DNA from 2 places in the Arthrobacter sp. ISL-69 genome. Region 1 is predicted to be linked to the other one. Evidence: riboswitches for the same ligand, from Rfam matches in the RefSeq annotation. Region 1 holds a riboswitch; the other holds the start of a gene.
What was found. A riboswitch is a leader RNA that binds a small molecule or an ion and turns the genes downstream of it on or off. The one in region 1 is predicted to bind cyclic di-AMP.
Positions count from the first base shown of each region.

Region 2: linked by a shared signal. The riboswitch ahead of J7I79_RS08650 (hypothetical protein) and the one ahead of J7I79_RS03540 (M23 family metallopeptidase) in region 1 are both predicted to bind cyclic di-AMP.

Region 1 covers NZ_JAGGPO010000007.1:20,281-28,528, reverse strand. Annotated here, with positions in the region: gene J7I79_RS03550 (NlpC/P60 family protein) at 1-712, opposite strand, end outside; gene J7I79_RS03545 (C40 family peptidase) at 851-1,513, opposite strand; cyclic di-AMP (ydaO/yuaA leader) riboswitch at 1,584-1,777, opposite strand; gene J7I79_RS03540 (M23 family metallopeptidase) at 1,892-2,719, opposite strand; cyclic di-AMP (ydaO/yuaA leader) riboswitch at 2,723-2,966, opposite strand; gene J7I79_RS03535 (metal-dependent transcriptional regulator) at 3,077-3,772, opposite strand; gene serC (phosphoserine transaminase) at 4,155-5,285, shown strand; gene J7I79_RS03525 (MFS transporter) at 5,309-6,658, opposite strand; gene J7I79_RS03520 (DUF3027 domain-containing protein) at 6,703-7,317, opposite strand; gene J7I79_RS03515 (cold-shock protein) at 7,326-7,709, opposite strand; gene J7I79_RS03510 (hypothetical protein) at 7,894-8,127, shown strand; gene J7I79_RS03505 (helicase-associated domain-containing protein) at 8,138-8,248, shown strand, end outside.
Region 2 covers NZ_JAGGPO010000012.1:124,538-132,785, reverse strand. Annotated here, with positions in the region: gene J7I79_RS08670 (winged helix-turn-helix domain-containing protein) at 1-636, opposite strand, end outside; gene J7I79_RS08665 (hypothetical protein) at 1,178-1,930, opposite strand; gene J7I79_RS08660 (response regulator transcription factor) at 2,177-2,917, shown strand; gene J7I79_RS08655 (HAMP domain-containing sensor histidine kinase) at 2,921-4,453, shown strand; cyclic di-AMP (ydaO/yuaA leader) riboswitch at 4,645-4,829, shown strand; gene J7I79_RS08650 (hypothetical protein) at 4,829-5,599, shown strand; gene J7I79_RS08645 (hypothetical protein) at 5,840-6,307, shown strand; gene J7I79_RS08640 (dolichyl-phosphate beta-glucosyltransferase) at 6,455-7,378, shown strand; gene J7I79_RS08635 (STAS/SEC14 domain-containing protein) at 7,411-7,698, opposite strand; gene J7I79_RS08630 (HAD-IA family hydrolase) at 7,844-8,248, opposite strand, start outside.

The sequences.
Region 1 (8,248 bases):
CGCTGAACAGGGAGGTGGTTCCACCGTTCCAGCCACCGTGCACAGCCTGGCCGTTGCCGACGTATACAGCGATGTGGGCCATGCCCATGCCGCCGTTTTCGTAGTACGCGAGGTCGCCCGGCTGTGCCTCGGCTGCACTCACGGTGCGGCCCAGGGACAGGTAACCTGCCGGCCAGCCGTGGTAGTTGATGCCCACAGCAGCAAGCGCGTTCGTGGCCAGGGCGGTGCAGTCCTGGGAAACACCGAGCTGGGCGTAAGCGGCTGCTGCAATGGAAGCACCGTTTCCGCTGGCGGCGGCGGGCGCGGCGGGAGCTGCCGGGGCGGACACAGTTGCCGCAACGGCTGCGGGAGCGGCCTCGGGAGCAGCTTCCTGAACCTCGACGACCGGCTTCGGAGCCTCCACGACGGGGGCCGGGGTGGTGGAAACAGCCGGCTTCTCGAAGGAGATGGCGATGCTGGAAGCGGCCGAGATGTTGGCCGGAGCGGAAGACTGAACTTCCAGGGTGGAAGCGGAGGTTGCTTCGCGCTGAACATTGGTGTCGGCAGCGTTGGCTGCGATACCGCTCGTCAGGACCAGACCGGAAGCAGCAGCGATAACCGCAGCCTGACGGCCCATGCCACCGGCGTTGTCGCCGACGGCCTTGGCAATGACAGCAAGCGAGTTGGTTTTGGTAACCTCGGCGCGGTGCCGTGCGATGGCACGAGTAGTCATTATTTCTCTCTTTCGTTTTCCTCAGACTGCGTGGCAGGCCGCGGTTTTTGGACGCTCCGGCATCTTGGGGGTAAGCCGGAACGGCCCGAACGGGTTTTTAGCGAATTACGCGCGCTTCAGCGAAGGGAAGCGCGTGTTTTAGCGAAGCGTGTAGAACGCAGACGTGCCCGTGGCGGACACGGCGTGCAGGATGGTGCCCTGCGACGGGTTCAGCGCGCTGATCATCATGCCGTTGCCGACGTAGATGCCAACGTGAGCGCCGCCGTTTTGCATGACCAGGTCGCCAGGCGCCGGGGTGGCGGTAGGCTTCATGGCGTTCCATGCGTTGGTGCGAGGGATGCTGATGCCGGCCTGGGCGTAGACCCACTGGGTGAAGCCTGAGCAGTCCCAGCCGCTGGGGGTGGTGCCGCCCCAGACGTAGGGGCTGCCGATCCCGGTGTAGGCGATCGCGGCGAGGCCCGATGCGGCAGCGGAGGAAACGGCGTCGGCGAGCTTGCCCGCCTTCGCTTCTCCGTCAGCCTCAGTTGAATCTGAACCGGTCGACTGAGCCCGTAAGGTTTCAACCTTGGGCGCTGCCTTCGTGGTCACTGCCGGACGCTCGAAGGAAATAGTCGCTGTCGGTTCCGCGGTAACGGCCAGCTGGGCCGACTGTGAGCCGGACTCCGTGGAAGCGGACACTCCCAGGTTGGTGTCTGCGGCGTTTGCCGGCATACCAACGCTGAGGATCAGTCCGGACGCGGCTGCAATGACAGCCGCCTGGCGACCTACGGTCCCGGCGTTGGCAGTAACAGCCTTGGACACGGAGTTCAACGGGTTCGTACGAACCGTTTGCGCACGGTGGCGCGCAGAATTGTGACGTGTAGACACGAAGGTAGCCTCTCCCAATGCCTACGAGGTGAGCTGTCGGATTCGGATGGGAGTCACCCGGCCACTCGGCTTCCTGGGAAGCTTTGCGACTTAACCCCAAGGTCTTCTTGCGAAGACCAAAATTGGTTCCCCCGCCTCTGCCAGACGATGTAATGCGAACGGACCTTGAGCGGTGGCAGAGTTAGGCAATCCACTCAAGAGCGCCAACTTCGGAAAAGTTGGCGTGCTTTAGACGGTACAGGAATTCCGTGTGAATGTCACATTCAGGTCACGGCATGTCACGGGAATGCGAGAGTGTTCCATCGGATTGGATCAGAGCCAGCCGGTGGGGTCAACGACTTCGCCGTTGACCATCACTTCAAAATGGAGGTGGCAGCCCGTGGAGGCGCCGGTGGTCCCGCTGAGGGCCACAACGTCGCCACGGCTGACCTTCTGGCCTACCTGGACGTTGGACGAGGACAAGTGGTTATACGTGGTCTCCAGGCCGTTGCCGTGGTCAATCACCACGCGGTTTCCGCCGCCGTAGGGGTGCCATCCGGTGAACGTCACCGTTCCGCTGGCCGCGGCCATGACACTTGTGCCGCACTGGGCCGCATAGTCCTGCCCGCGGTGGAATTCGCCGGTGCCGCCGGTGATCGGGCTGACCCGAAAGCCGAAGGGGGATGCGGAAACCATCTGCGCCAGCGGTGCCCCGAGGCTTCCGGTGGACGCTGCACGGGTAATGGTGCCGGCGGACTGCGCGCTCAGCAGCTGCTTGAGCTTGCCGTCGGGATCGCCCTTGGTGGCGATATAGGTCCGGTTGAAGTCGATTTTGGCGCCTGCAGCCGCGGAAACCTCAGGCTGCGCCGCTACAGATGCGGCGGCCGCGGACGTGTTTCCGGTGTCCGCTGTGCTCATCATGGGTCCGGTTGACGGGACGGTCACAGTGAGGACCAGTCCGGTGGCGGCCAGGGCAATGCCGGCCTTCTGACCCACACCGCTCGCGGAAGCGAACTCCGTGACCTGACTGAACAGGCTCCGGCGCCGGCGCGCATCACGATGTGCATCGCGTGGCCTGACCGTCATAACGGCTTCGGCCACGGGGTACTCCGAAGCGGGACCAGTCGCCCTGCGGCGGCCCCTGACGGTCTGCGTGGTCAAGAAATATCCTCTCTGGATAGCCTGCGGAGTTAGCTGTCGGATTCGGGTCAGAGAGATCAAAGACCCGGTCCGCCAATGCAAGGCATCCGGCACAGGGGTATCCCTAAGGATTCCTTCGTCGGAGATGACTTGCCGCTGACGGACTTCACCCCAAGGCCGTCTTTCAACGGCCGGTAGTGGTTCCCCCGCCTCTGCCAGGAGGTGATTCGTACACTGATCCGCTGGCAGAGCTCGGCTTCGGATCAGGTAACGCTTTAGTATCGGCGCTAGTCCCCAACTATAGGTGATTAATCAGCGCGGTAATAATTCCGTTATCTACGTCTCAGTGAGTTGTAGGTGGTCCTATGATGTGGGCGGTTAGCTGACGGTAACAAACACGTGGGCCGCAACTTCCGGCGGCAGCTCGAGGGCGCCTTCGATTTCAGGCACGCGCACCGAGATGTACTCCCCTACCCGCTCCAGGGCGAGCGTCGCACCCGGCCGGATTCCGCCTTCATCCAGCTGGACCAGCAGCTCCGGTTCAACCTGGATGGGTTCGGCCAGGCGGCTGACAGTAATGCGCGAGTCGGCCCCGTACCCGGTCATGGCGTCGAGCAGGTTCACCACACCGTCCGTGAACAGAGGAGCCGGTTGGCCGCCAAGCGCCGCCAGGCCGGGAATGGGATTGCCGTAGGGGGAAACAGTGGGGTGGTTCAGGAGTTCGAAGATACGCCGTTCAACGCGCTCGCTCATGACATGTTCCCAGCGGCAGGCTTCGTCGTGGACATACGCCCAGTCAAGGCCGATGACGTCAGCCAGGAGCCGTTCCGCGAGCCTGTGCTTGCGCATGACTTCGGTGGCCCGTTTCCGGCCGGTTTCGGTGAGCTCAAGGTGCCGGTCGCCGGAAACAACCACCAGCCCGTCGCGCTCCATCCGGCCGATGGTCTGCGAAACGGTGGGCCCTGAGTGGCGCAGCCGTTCGGCAATCCGGGCGCGGAGAGCCACGATGTTCTCTTCCTCAAGCTCCAAGATTGTCCGAAGATACATCTCCGTGGTGTCGATCAGATCCGTCATCCAGCTCAGCTCCTCGAGCACAGTCCTTGCGTCAGTCCCACCGTACCGCGCGGAGGCGTTCTCCGTCGGTCTCGTCAAGTGGATCTTCATCCACCGATCAGCCTTGGGAACAGCCCTCCCGGGGATCAGCCCGGCCGGGGTCGCGGCCCGCTGTACGTCAAAGTCAAGCCTAGCCTATTTTGAATTACTCCGGATAATCCGCCGCAGTACAGCCGGCGCAACTGAAGTGCGCCGACCGCCGGGATGTCTCAGTGACTGGACTATGACGGGTGCCGTTCCGTCCCCCGCAGGCACGTCAGGCAGAATATAGGGGATTCCTCCGGCAGGAACCCGTGTACTGCCGGGCCTCTCCCACGTCCACGCCGAAAAAATTGGAGCCATCGTGAGCGACACCAGCATCACTATCCCCGCCAACCTCCTGCCCAAGGACGGACGGTTCGGCGCCGGGCCTTCAAAGGTCCGCCCGGAGCAGATCGAGGCACTTTCCGCCGCGTCCGCCACGTTGCTGGGTACCTCCCACCGCCAGGCCCCGGTGAAGAACCTCGTGGGATCGGTCCGCAACGGCCTCAGCGAATTTTTCCGCGCGCCGGAGGGCTACGAGGTCGTTCTTGGCGTGGGTGGCTCCACCGCGTTCTGGGACATCGCGGCGTTCGGCCTGGTGGACAGCAAGGCCCAGCACCTTTCCTTCGGCGAGTTCGGCTCCAAGTTCGCCTCCGCCACGAACAAGGCTCCGTTCCTGGACGCCTCCTCCATCCTCAAGGCCGAGCCCGGCACACGGCCCACAGCCCAGGCAGAAGCGGGCGTGGACGTGTACGCCTGGCCGCAGAACGAAACGTCCACAGGTGTGGCTGCCCCGGTCAAGCGGGTTGCCGGTGCGGATGAGGGATCGCTGGTCCTGGTGGATGCCACGTCCGCCGCGGGCGGCCTGGATGTGGATGTCTCAGAAGCCGACGTTTACTACTTTGCGCCGCAGAAGAACTTCGCGTCCGACGGCGGCCTGTGGCTGGGCCTCTTCTCCCCCGCCGCGCTGGAGCGTGCCGCGAGGATCAAGGAAAGCGGCCGGTGGATCCCGGACTTCCTGGACCTGCAGACCGCCATTGACAACTCCCGCCTGAACCAGACGTACAACACCCCGGCACTTGCTACCCTGGTGACGCTGGACGCGCAGGTGCAGTGGCTGAACGCCAGCGGCGGCCTCGATTTTGCCGCTGCCCGCACCGCCGATTCAGCCGGACGCATCTACTCCTGGGCCGAGGCCTCCGAGTACGCCACGCCGTTTGTCACCAAGGCCGAAGACCGCTCAAACGTGATCGCCACGATCGATTTCGACGACTCCATTGATGCCGCGGCAATCGCCAAGGTCCTCCGCGCCAACGGGATTGTGGACACGGAGCCTTACCGCAAGCTGGGGCGCAACCAGCTGCGCATCGCCACCTTCGTTGCGATCGAGCCGGACGACATCTCGGCCCTCCTGTCCAGCATCGACTACGTAGTGGGCGAACTGCGGAAGTAACGCATCAGCCGACGCTGACCCCGTTAGCGTTCGACGGCGTCGTCCGGGTTTTGTTCCCGGACGGCGCCTTCTTCTTTGCCTTCTTGTCTTTCCGCTTCGCCGGTGTAGCCGGACGCGCCGGATACCAGTCGGAAATACCGCATCCCCCGGGCACGTCGGTTGAAGCCCAGCCTCAGTTGCTTTGCCCGGATGATCCACACCATTCCGATCAGCGCGGCCAGCAGCCCGGAAACCGCGGCCACGGACATGGACCAGCGCGGCCCTGCAACGTTGGCCACCCAGCCGACCAGGGGCGCCCCGATGGGGGTTCCGCCCATAAAGATGGCCATGTAGAGGGCCATCACCCGGCCGCGCATGACCGGGTCCGTGGTGGTCTGCACGTAGCCGTTCGCGCTGGTCATCATCGTGATGGCAAAGAGCCCCACCGGCACCAGGGCCACGCCGAACCAGAAGTAGCTGGGTGCCAGGGCCGCCAGCCCTGACGTGACGCCGAACGCGCCGGCTGCTCCGAAAATGATCGGCAGCCGTGGCCTGCTTCGGCCGGCGGACAGCAGCGCGCCGGCCACGGAGCCGATGGCCATGATGGAATTCATCAGCCCGAAGGCACCGGCGTCCAAACCGAATTCTGTACCCACCATGGCCGCGATGAACAGGACAAAGTTCAGGCCGAGGGTGCCCACAATGAATACGGCCACGAGGACCACCACGAGGTCCGGGCGGAACCGTACGTAACGAAGTCCTTCACGGATCCTCCCCTTGCCGGGAGCCGCGCGGGGAAGGAGGCGCAGGGATGAAGCGGGAATCTTCCACAGGCTGAACAGGAGGGCCAGGAACGTGGTGGTGTTGATCAGGAAAACCCATCCCGGTCCGACGGCCACCGTCAGCACGCCGGCCACCGCGGGTCCGATCATCCTGGCGACGTTGAAGGAGGCACTGTTGAGTGCCACCGCGTTCGGCAGGTAGTCGTCCCGCACCAACTCGGAGACGAAGGTCTGCCGCACGGGTGCGTCCAGGGCGGAAACAAGGCCCAGGAGCAGGGCAAAAGCGTAGACATGCCACAGCTGCCCGGCGCCGAGGACCACCAGGAGGCCCAGCCCGGTGCTCAGCAGCGCCATGGTGGACTGGGTCAGCACCAGGAGGTGCCGCCGGTTGAAGCGGTCCGCCACCAGGCCGGCCACGGGCGCCAGGAAGAGCTGCGGCCCCAGCTGCAGGGCCATGGTGATGCCCATGGCCCCCGCGTCATGATCTGTCAGATGGTCAAAGACCAGCCAGTCCTGGGCGGTGCGCTGCATCCAGGTCCCGATATTGGATATCAGGGCACCAACGAACCAGAGCCGGTAGTTGAGGATATGCAGGGACTTGAAGGTGGACATCATCGCCGGCCCCCGTGTTGCCTGGTCCCCGTTATTTCAGCTGGCTAGTCAGCCTCGCGGAGGGATTGGCCGGCGTCTGATTCCGGGTGGCCGGCATCCTCGTCGTCGTCGGAAACGGGTGCCTCGTCGTCGTCGAAAACGGTTGCCTCGCCCATCAGGTCCGGGGCCGTATCGTCCGCGGCTGCGTCGTCCGCAGCGTCCACGGCGATCCCGTCGACGGCTGCGCCGGCGTCCGCAGTTTCGGCGTCCGCAGTTTCGGCGTCCGCAGTTTCATCATCCTGGGCATCTTCGGGGCGAACCCGTTCTGCCCACGGCACCCATTCCGGCGCAAGGATTGAATCCTCCGAGGGCAACAGGCCGAGTTCGTTCACCGTGATGACCTTGGAACGTGAATTGCGTGTGAGCACCGCGTACCACTGCCACCCCTGGTACCCGGCCAGCAGGGACTCAAAGAGATGCGTGACAACACGGTCCCCCTCGGTCTTCGCACCCAGGTGCCGTCCGATCTGCGAGGCCGGGGCGATGCCCCCAACCGCAGTCCGGGCAAAGTCGGCGGCTGCAGCGAGCACGGCATCCGGCTTGCCGGTGCGCCATACGGGGACACCGGCACGGGGCCTTGAGGCCGGTTTGGGGGCGCCCTGATCAGGTTCGGAAGTCATACGGATGCCTAAGCGTCCAGCTCGTCGGCAACCTTACGGAGGGCGGCGGCAATCGCCTTGGCCTTGTTGCCTTCCGGGTACTTTCCGGCGGACAGCGTTCCGGACAGGTTATCCAGCACGGTCACCAGGTCCTGGACCAGGGGGGCCAGGTCCTTGGCGCTGGGACGCTTTGCCTTGGCGATGGACGGTGTCTTGTCCAGCACGCGCAACCCGAGCGCCTGTGCGCCCTTGCGTCCGTCAGCCACGCCAAACTCCACCCGGGTGCCGGCCTTGAGCTCCGTTACGCCCTCGGGCAGGGCGGATTTGGGCAGGAATACTTCCTGGCCGTCCTCGCCCGCGAGGAATCCGAAGCCTTTTTCCTTGTCATACCACTTGACCTTGCCGGTAGGCACGTAATCAACCTTCTTCGTTCTGGACTTCCTGTGACACGGCCGGCGTCCACCGCATCCGCATTGATATGCGGGTTCAGGGTATGACTGCCTGGACCATGTTGGTCTGTATCTTCAAGGTTATCCTGCCGGGACCCGGTTTCCCGCTTTGCGGCACGGGCACAGCCGGGCTGTTAGCGTTACTTCCATGACACCCTCCCGCTACCGGCGGCCACTGATGATAGTTGCGGCGGTCATTGCCGTTTTTTCCCTGGCCGCCGTGGGCGCCGTCATGGCCATTGCCTTTGCCGGCAGCGCAGCCCCGGTGTGGGTCACGTCCTTTGCCTTGTACGGCCTGCCGCTGGCATTCCTCCTGATGATTATCCTGGTGATCGACGGCGTTGCCGCCCGGCGCCGGGCAGGAAAGTCCGGCGGGCGGTAACGTTGGACTGATGTCCCTTATTCGCGCGCTCAGCAAGGAATTGGAGGCACGCAGCGATGACTCGTTGCGGGCCTTGTTCTCCGCGCGGCCGGACCTCATCTCACCGAACGTTCCGGACTTC
Region 2 (8,248 bases), on a different contig from region 1:
GAGCTCGAATTCCTTGAAGGTCAGGTTCAGGGATTCGCCGTCGAGGTGGACTTCGCGGCGGGCCAGGTCGATGAGGACGCCGGACGGCCGGGGATCCTGGGGCTGGGGCAGCCGGGCGGCTTCCGTGCGCTGGCGGGAGTTGACGGTGGGGTCACCGAAGGTGGACCGTACGACGTCGAGCGCGGAGCCCGGGGCGCTGGCGGGGGCAACCGCCACGGCAGCGTAGCTCTCCGCACCGGAGACAAGGGACTGTGCGTAAGCCCGGATTTCCTGGGCAAGCTTGGCGATGGAGGTGCCGGCTGCTGCCGCGGTTTCCTCGTCGATGCCCATGTACAGGACAAATCCGCGGGCAACGTTTTCGTTTGCGACGGGGCGGATAGCGCTGCCGTTGGCCGGTGCAATCACGGGGGTGGGCGCCGTCTGCGGGGCTGACTCGGCGGCGGGAACAGCGCGAAGCTGGCCATAAGAGTTCGGGTTGTAGCCCTGCGGCGCATAGCCGGGGGCCGGGAAGCTGTTGCCGGGGGCTGCCGGGGCGAACGCCGGTCGGGCGCCAAATCCCTGGCGGAGGCCGGAAGGCTGGCCGCCCTTGTTGGCGTTTCGGACGGAGATGTGGACGTATCCAGATGCAACTGACATGGAATGCTTACCTCAATGTGAATGGCCGTCATCGCGGCTCGAATGCTGGCTTTCCCCGCAATGAGATCTGGGGAGGGGCGCCCGACGCTGGGCTTGGGGCGAATGCCTAAAAACTTCTCGGGGTGGGAAAGTTAGGCGTGCATTCGACAACAGCGCATGTCTTCGCCAGCGGGTGGGCTGGTCCAGGTTTCTGCGGCTGCAGGTGCTGTTGAGTTCTTGTTCACAATTGAAGTGTGCAACGTAACAATGAAAACTTGCAAGTAACAATGGGCGGAATCGTCCGCATCGTGAGACGGAATCCCGCATTGTGGCCCAAATCACGATTCTGAAATGCCAATAAAATAACAGGTGTTTTTCAGAACGATCGATCGGAATTGGTCAGATTCCGAATAATATTCTCCGAAACGAACCCTTTCGTGGCAAAAATTCAGTCAGTATGGAATTGCTGAAATACGAGGTCCGCTTATTGCCGATGTCCAGCCCCCGGTTTTGCTTCGCGGAAAAATCTGGCCCCTGGAACCCGCTCGGAACCCCCGCCCGCTCAGTTGGACTGCCCTGTGAGCGTGGTGGCCACGAGCTGAACGGACTCCGCCGGGAACCCGTTGGATTCCTTCGCAGCAACGATCCTTACCATGGTGCCGGAGGCGATATCGGCGACTGTCAGCTGGCTGGTTGAGGTTCCGCCGGCCTGTTGACGCCTTTGTTGCAGATTGCTCACTGCCACGTCCGAACCCAGCGAATACGACCGGCTGAACCCGTCCGTGCTCTGGACGGTCACGGCGTCCGAACTGACCTCGGTGATCGTCCCCTGCTGTTCCACTTTAGTGACGTAGGCCCCGTCCTGCAGGATCACGTATTCGGAGTGCACGGCGGCGGACACCCCGCTCCCCATTCCGCCCAGGCCCTCGGGGGCGAAGTTTCCGGGTCCACCCTGGGCAGGCATCCCGCCGTCGGCAAATCCGCCCTGCGCACCGCCGCGGGCGCCCGGCAAAGTTTCCTGCCGCGCCTCGCCGTCAGCCGTTGCGTCGGCGGTGCCGTCCGCCGCCGCGGAGCTGGACGCCAAAGCGTACATTCCGACGCCGGCTCCGCCAACGAGGACAACCGCCGCTCCGGCGGCCACCATCCCCCGCTTCGCGGTCCCGGGTTTCGAACGGCCGCCGGGCCCGCTGCCGGGGAAGTGTCCGGCAGTGCTGGTGACGGGGGCGCTGACGGGGCTGCCTGCCGGACCTGGCTGGTTTTCCCAAGTGGGGTCCGGGCTGGTTTCCGGAACCGGCGTGTTGTAGTGGTTGTTCATGGCGTACTCCTCGGGCCTGCGGACTGTGTCCACCCCAGACTCTGAATCGTTCCTGTGCGGGGGCTGTGCACCGTAAGAGGCGAGCCTGTGACCTTTCTGCGGCCACCTTCAGCCCGGAAACGACCGATCCACGCCGTGCCGCCCGGGAAGGCCCCGCCGGAGCGTTCAGCTGGCTAGGCTGGGATTCACAGCTGGCCCACAGGATCCCCATAGCGCGGGCTAAACCGTAGATCGGAGAGTTGTCCCATGGCCACTTCGCACTCCATGACTAACAACCTTCCCCAGCTCACCCACCCGGACGGCTCCCCCATCCGCGCCCTGGTGGTTGACGACGAACCCAGCCTCTCCGAGCTCATGAGCATGGGCCTGCGGATGGCAGGCTGGTCCGTTGCCGTCGCCGGCGACGGCCCTGAAGCCGTGAAACTCGCCAAGGAGTTCCGCCCGGACGTCCTGGTGCTGGACGTGATGCTTCCCGGGTTCGACGGCGTTGAGCTGCTCACCAGGATCCGCGCCTTCGCGCCCGAGGTGCCCGCGCTCTTCCTGACGGCAAAAGACGCCGTCCAGGACCGCATCCTCGGCCTGGCGGCCGGCGGCGACGATTACGTCACCAAGCCCTTCAGCATGGAAGAAGTGCTCCTCCGCCTGCACCGGCTGGTCCAGCGCTCCGGGGTGGCCGCCATGGACACCGCCGAGCTGGTGGTGGGCGACCTCGTCCTCAACATCGACACACGCGAAGTGACCCGGGCCGGGGAGGAACTGCAGCTCACGGCCACCCAGTTCGAACTCCTCCGCTACCTCATGGAGAACCCCAAACGGGTGGTCAGCAAGGCACAGATCCTGGACCGGGTGTGGGACTACGATTTCGGCGGCCAGGCCAACATCGTGGAACTCTACATTTCCTACCTGCGCAAGAAGGTGGACGCAACGCACCCGCCCATGATCCATACCGTCCGCGGGGCGGGCTATGTCATCAAACCGGCGGATTGAGCGGTGCCCACGCTTGCCGGCGTAGTCCGCAAAGAAGGCCGCCGCTGGCTCGATCCCTCGACCTGGCACCTGCGCACCCGGCTGGTGCTCCTGGCCATGGCATTGCTGGTGGCAATCTGCGGCGCGATTGGCCTGTTCAGCTACGCGTCCATGGATTCATTCCTCACCCAGCAACTGGACAAGCAACTCACGGAAGCCTCCCGGCGGTCCAGCGAGTTCGGGCGCCCGCCGCTTGGTAACCCCAACAACAGGCCGGATCCCCTGGATGCCAAGGGACAAGGCATCGGGACGCTCATCGCACGAATCAACGACGGCAATGTCAGCAAAGCCGGGTTCCTCGCCAACGACGCCACCAAGGCGTCGCTGTCCCCCGAGGATGACCGGGTCCTGTTGGCCCTCCGACACGACGGAACGCCGGTTGACCGGACCCTGTCCACCGGCTCCTACCGTCTGGTGGCCGTGGAGGCTCCGTATGGGGACGTGATCGTCACCGGACTTCCCCTCGATGAAAAACAGAACACGCTCAGCTCACTGGTGTGGACCATGGTGATCGTTTCGATGGGAGGCCTGGTCCTGATCGGCCTTGCCGGAACGGTCCTCATCCGCCGCACCATGAAACCCCTCGAGCAGCTGTCCGAAGTGGCAACGCAGGTTTCGCAGCTTCCGCTCGATGCCGGCGAGGTTGCCCTCGCGGTGCGCGTGCCGCCGTCGAACGCGCACCCCGGAACTGAAGTGGGCAGCGTGGGCCACGCGCTAAACCTCATGCTGGACAACGTCTCCAAGGCCCTCGAGGCCCGGCAGCAGAGCGAGACGAAGGTGCGCCAGTTCGTGGCAGACGCCTCCCACGAGCTGCGCACGCCACTTACGGCAATCCGCGGCTACACGGAACTCATGCGGATGACCGAGGACTTCACTCCGGACGGCAAGAAATCCCTGGCCAGGGTGCAAAGCCAGTCCGAACGGATGACCACCTTGGTGGAGGACCTCCTGCTGCTGGCCCGGCTGGACGAAGGGCAGCCGCTCAAGATCAGCGACGTGGACCTGACGCAGCTGGTGGTGGAAACCGTCAGCGACGAGAAGGTCATGGCACCGGACCGCGTCTGGCAGCTCGAGTTGCCCGACGAGCCGGTGGTGGTCCGCGGGGACGTCACGCAGCTGCACCAGGTGCTGGCCAATTTGCTCTCCAACGCGCGCAAGCACACGGACCCCGGAACCACCGTTGTCACCGGCGTGATGCGCTCCGCTGACGGCAGCGCCGTGGTGACCGTGACGGACAACGGCGCCGGGATCCCGCCCGAATTTGTGGACCGGGTCTTTGCCCGCTTTGCCCGGGCGGACGCCGCCCGCACCAGCCCGGCAGGTTCTGCTTCGGGTTCGGCCGCCGCGGGAGCGGCCGCCGCTGAGGGGACCAGCGGGCTGGGCCTTTCGATTGTGCAGTCGATCATGGAAGCGCACGGCGGAACCGTCGAAGTCACCTCCCGTCCGGGACGCACGGAGTTCGCGCTGCGCCTCCCCTGCGAACCACCGGCAGCCTAGTTCTCAGCGCACGGAAATCACAGCCGGGCGATGCCCATTTGGGCCGGCCGGCCTTTTCCGTGATCGAACGAATCCCTGGCCTCCCCGGCGCAAGTCAACGCGCCGTCACCGTGATCCTCGTTACCGAAATGTGACTTAAGGTTCTATCTCCTGTACGGTTTTTAGAGTGCGGCCACCGTTCCGGCCGCATATCCGGATGGACGCCAAACTCTGCCGCTACCCGGATTTCCTCATGATTAGGCAGAGGCGGGGGACCCAGGTCTCCGGGCATTCTGCATCGCCGCCCTCGGGGTGAAGCCGACACGTGAAGTTCCGTGCGGCCGGATGACCTCATCCGAACCCGACAGCTAACTCCGCCGGCATCGAGAGGCAACCATGACTAAATCCACGCCAGAAGTACGTCCAGAGCGCCCTTCAGCTAAGACCACGGCGCCCGCAGAACGCTCACGCCACCGCGCCGAATCAGCCAAGACGGCGTCCCCGCTGTCCCGGTTTGCCGCCGGCCTGCACGGCTCCGGCCGCCGCGCCGCTGTGGTGGCCACCGCCTGCGCCGTGCTGATCGGCGTCGGCGCCGCCGGCCAGGCTTCCGAGCCCGCCGCACCGGCAAGCTCGGCGACGGCCGCGGAAGTCGCCGCCGCGAGCGCCGACACGAAGTCGAAGCTCGCGTTCGAAAAGATCCTGGTTTCGGCCATGCCGGCTCCGGCTTCTGTCAGCATGTCCCCGCAGTCGACCGAAGAGCAGCCCGCGGAGGAGAAGGCCGCGGAGGCACCGGCCCCCGCGGCGGCACCGGCAGCAGCTCCGGAACCAGCTCCGGCTCCCGCGCCGCCAGTCGCCGTGGACGACCCCGCAGCTGCCCAGGCGTATGCCGCCTCGCAGCTCGGCAACTACGGCTGGGCCCCTGACCAGATGCAGTGCCTGACCACGCTGTGGACCAAGGAATCGGATTGGAAGACCACGGCCACGAATGCCAGCAGTGGCGCGTACGGCATCGTCCAGTCCCTGCCGGCCGAAAAGATGGCCAGCGCGGGCGGAGACTACCTCACCAATTTCCGCACTCAGATCAACTGGGGCCTGAACTACGTCAAGGAGCGCTACGGCTCCCCCTGCGACGCCCTGAACTTCCACTACGCCAATAACTGGTACTAAGCCGGCCCATACCCGCCGGACTTGGTCCGTATCACCCGAAGGCCCCGAATCCACGTGATTCGGGGCCTTCGGCCGTGTTGCGGGCGTATCGCTTCCCCCGGTTCCGGTGCCGTTGAGCTCCCTTTCCGGAATCACAAGGTTTTCACAAGGTTGCGGGGTGACTCTTGGTCGCCGCCGCTTTCAATCGTCTTCCAAGCGGCAGCCGGCCCCAGGGCCGTCATCAAGATCTAGGGAGCAACAATGAAAAAATGGTTAGTTCCAACGGCCGTCCTGGCCTCAATTTTCGCAGCCGCCGCTCCGGCCGTTGCCGCCCCTTCGGGCCCACCGATATCCGTTTCTGGATCCGGGACATTTACGAACTGTGGATTTGATGTCACCGGTACAGTCACCGGGAAGGTCAAGAACATCACGACGCCGTCCGGAGACGTCATCAGCACTTCCCCGGGTCTGAAGATAACGCTCACGGGGGACGAAAGCGGTAAGTCGGTCAGCTACGTCATCACGGGTGTCCTCTTCTTTTCATTCCCGAGCGACGACGTGGTCGAAGTGAAGGCCACCGGCCTCAACCTCCTTCAGCTCCCATCTCCTGACGGGCTCATCCTCACGCGCGGGAATGTCAACTTCGCTGTGGACCCCGCCGGCAACGAATTGCGACGATTCTCAGGGTCCGGCACGGCAGTCAATGTTTGTCCGCTACTGGCTCCCTAACGAACCGAACCGCGGCGGCGGTGCACCCACCAATGACGGTGGGCGCACCGCCGCCGCTTCCGTTCCCGCATCCGTCCCGGCAGGTTCCACAGCAGGTGCACAGCTGTGGCCTAAATCCCTCATATGCGCCGACTTCATAGTTGAACCATGACGCTCACAGACCAGGCCCCGGGGACCCCTCCGCACCCGCAACCGCAGGCCGCCGTCGACGTCCTGACGGGTGCCGCTCCGGCGCTTTCCGGTGCGGGTAACATCCGCCGCGTCCCTATCGACACGCGGGCCGCCGTCGACGAACGGACCGGGACCGCCGTGCCTGTCATGGATGTGACCATCCCGGTCTACAACGAGGAACAGGATCTGGAGCAGTCTCTCCGGCGGCTGCACGCTTACCTGCACAGCACTTTCCCGAACACCTTCCGGATTACTGTTGCGGACAACGCCAGCACTGACGGCACGCTTCGCGTCGCCGAACGTGTGGCACGGGAACTCCGCGAGATCACCGTGGTCCGGCTCCCGGACAAGGGAAGGGGAAACGCACTTCGCACGGTGTGGCTCGCGTCGCCGTCGCCAGTGCTGGCTTACATGGATGTGAACCTTTCCACCGACCTTGCTGCGCTGGCCCCCTTGATAGCGCCGCTCATCTCCGGGCATTCCGACCTGGCGGTCGGAACCCGGCTATCGCGCAGTTCGCGTGTTGTCCGGGGCCACCGGCGGGCGTTCATCCCCCGTGGCTACAACCTGTTGCTGCATACCCTTCTGGGCGCACATTTCAGCGATGCGCAGTGCGGCTTCAAGGCCATCCGCGGGGATATCGCCCGGCAGCTCCTCCCCCACACCGCGGACCACGCCTGGTTCTTCGACACCGAGCTGCTGGTCCTGGCCGAAAAATGCGGGCTCCGGGTGCACGAGGTGCCCGTGGACTGGGTAAACGAATCCGACGCCGGCGTGGACCTTCTCCGGACCGCCCTCGCCGACCTGCGCGGCATGCGCCGCCTTAGCCGCGACCTGGCGACCGGCCGCATACCTGTTCCTGAACTTCGCTCAGCCCTGGACAGTGGTCCGTGCCGGTGACGTCCGGCTGAACGGCGGTAGTGACGGCGCGGCTACGCGTCCCCAAGCCACGTCATGGCTTCGTCCAGGCAGGTGAAATACCGCGTGGGAGCAGCGGGAGAGTTGATGCTGAGGAAGAAATTGGCCATGGCCCGGTCCACTGGGGACGACCCGAGGAGCGCCACCCGCGCCACTGTGCTGGGACGGGCGAAGACGCGCCGTGCACCGCGGCTCATGGATGCCGCGGCCGCCATGTCCACCAGCATCGGATAAGGGCGCCCGCTGCTCAACTCCTTGACCGCCGCGATGACGGCCGCCGCGGCATCCTCCGATATGGCCAAGCCTGGAATCCATCGCACATGAAGAACACCATCTCGCAGTGCAACGGTGCCTCTGGCACCGTCAATCGAAACCTCGGTCATCCATCCCCCCAGATAGTGTCAGCCGTCTTCACTGACCCTAGCCGACAGGCGGCCGGTTCGGACGTCAGAACCGGAAGGAAATCGTCCTGCCCCCGGCGTCGTCCACTGCCGTGCTCATGGACACCTTGGTGTAATCGTCTATGTGCAGGACGCCCTCCGGCAGCTCACCGGTGTTGGGCCCGATGGCTACGGTCCTGATCCCGGCGGCGAGTCCGGCCGCAATGCCAGCGGGGGCGTCCTCAAAGACCACTGCGTCGGCCGGCTCGACCCCTAGCAGTTCGGCAGCCCGGAGGTAGCCTTCGGGATGGGGCTTGCCCCGCGTGACAAGATCAGCCGTGACCGCAGTGGCAGGCATGGCGAGACCCGCCGCGCCCATCCGGATGTCGGCCAGGATACGGTCGGCGGAGGTCACCAGTGCCACGGCATCCGCCGGCAGCCTGCGCAACAGATCAGCGGCCCCGGGCAAGGC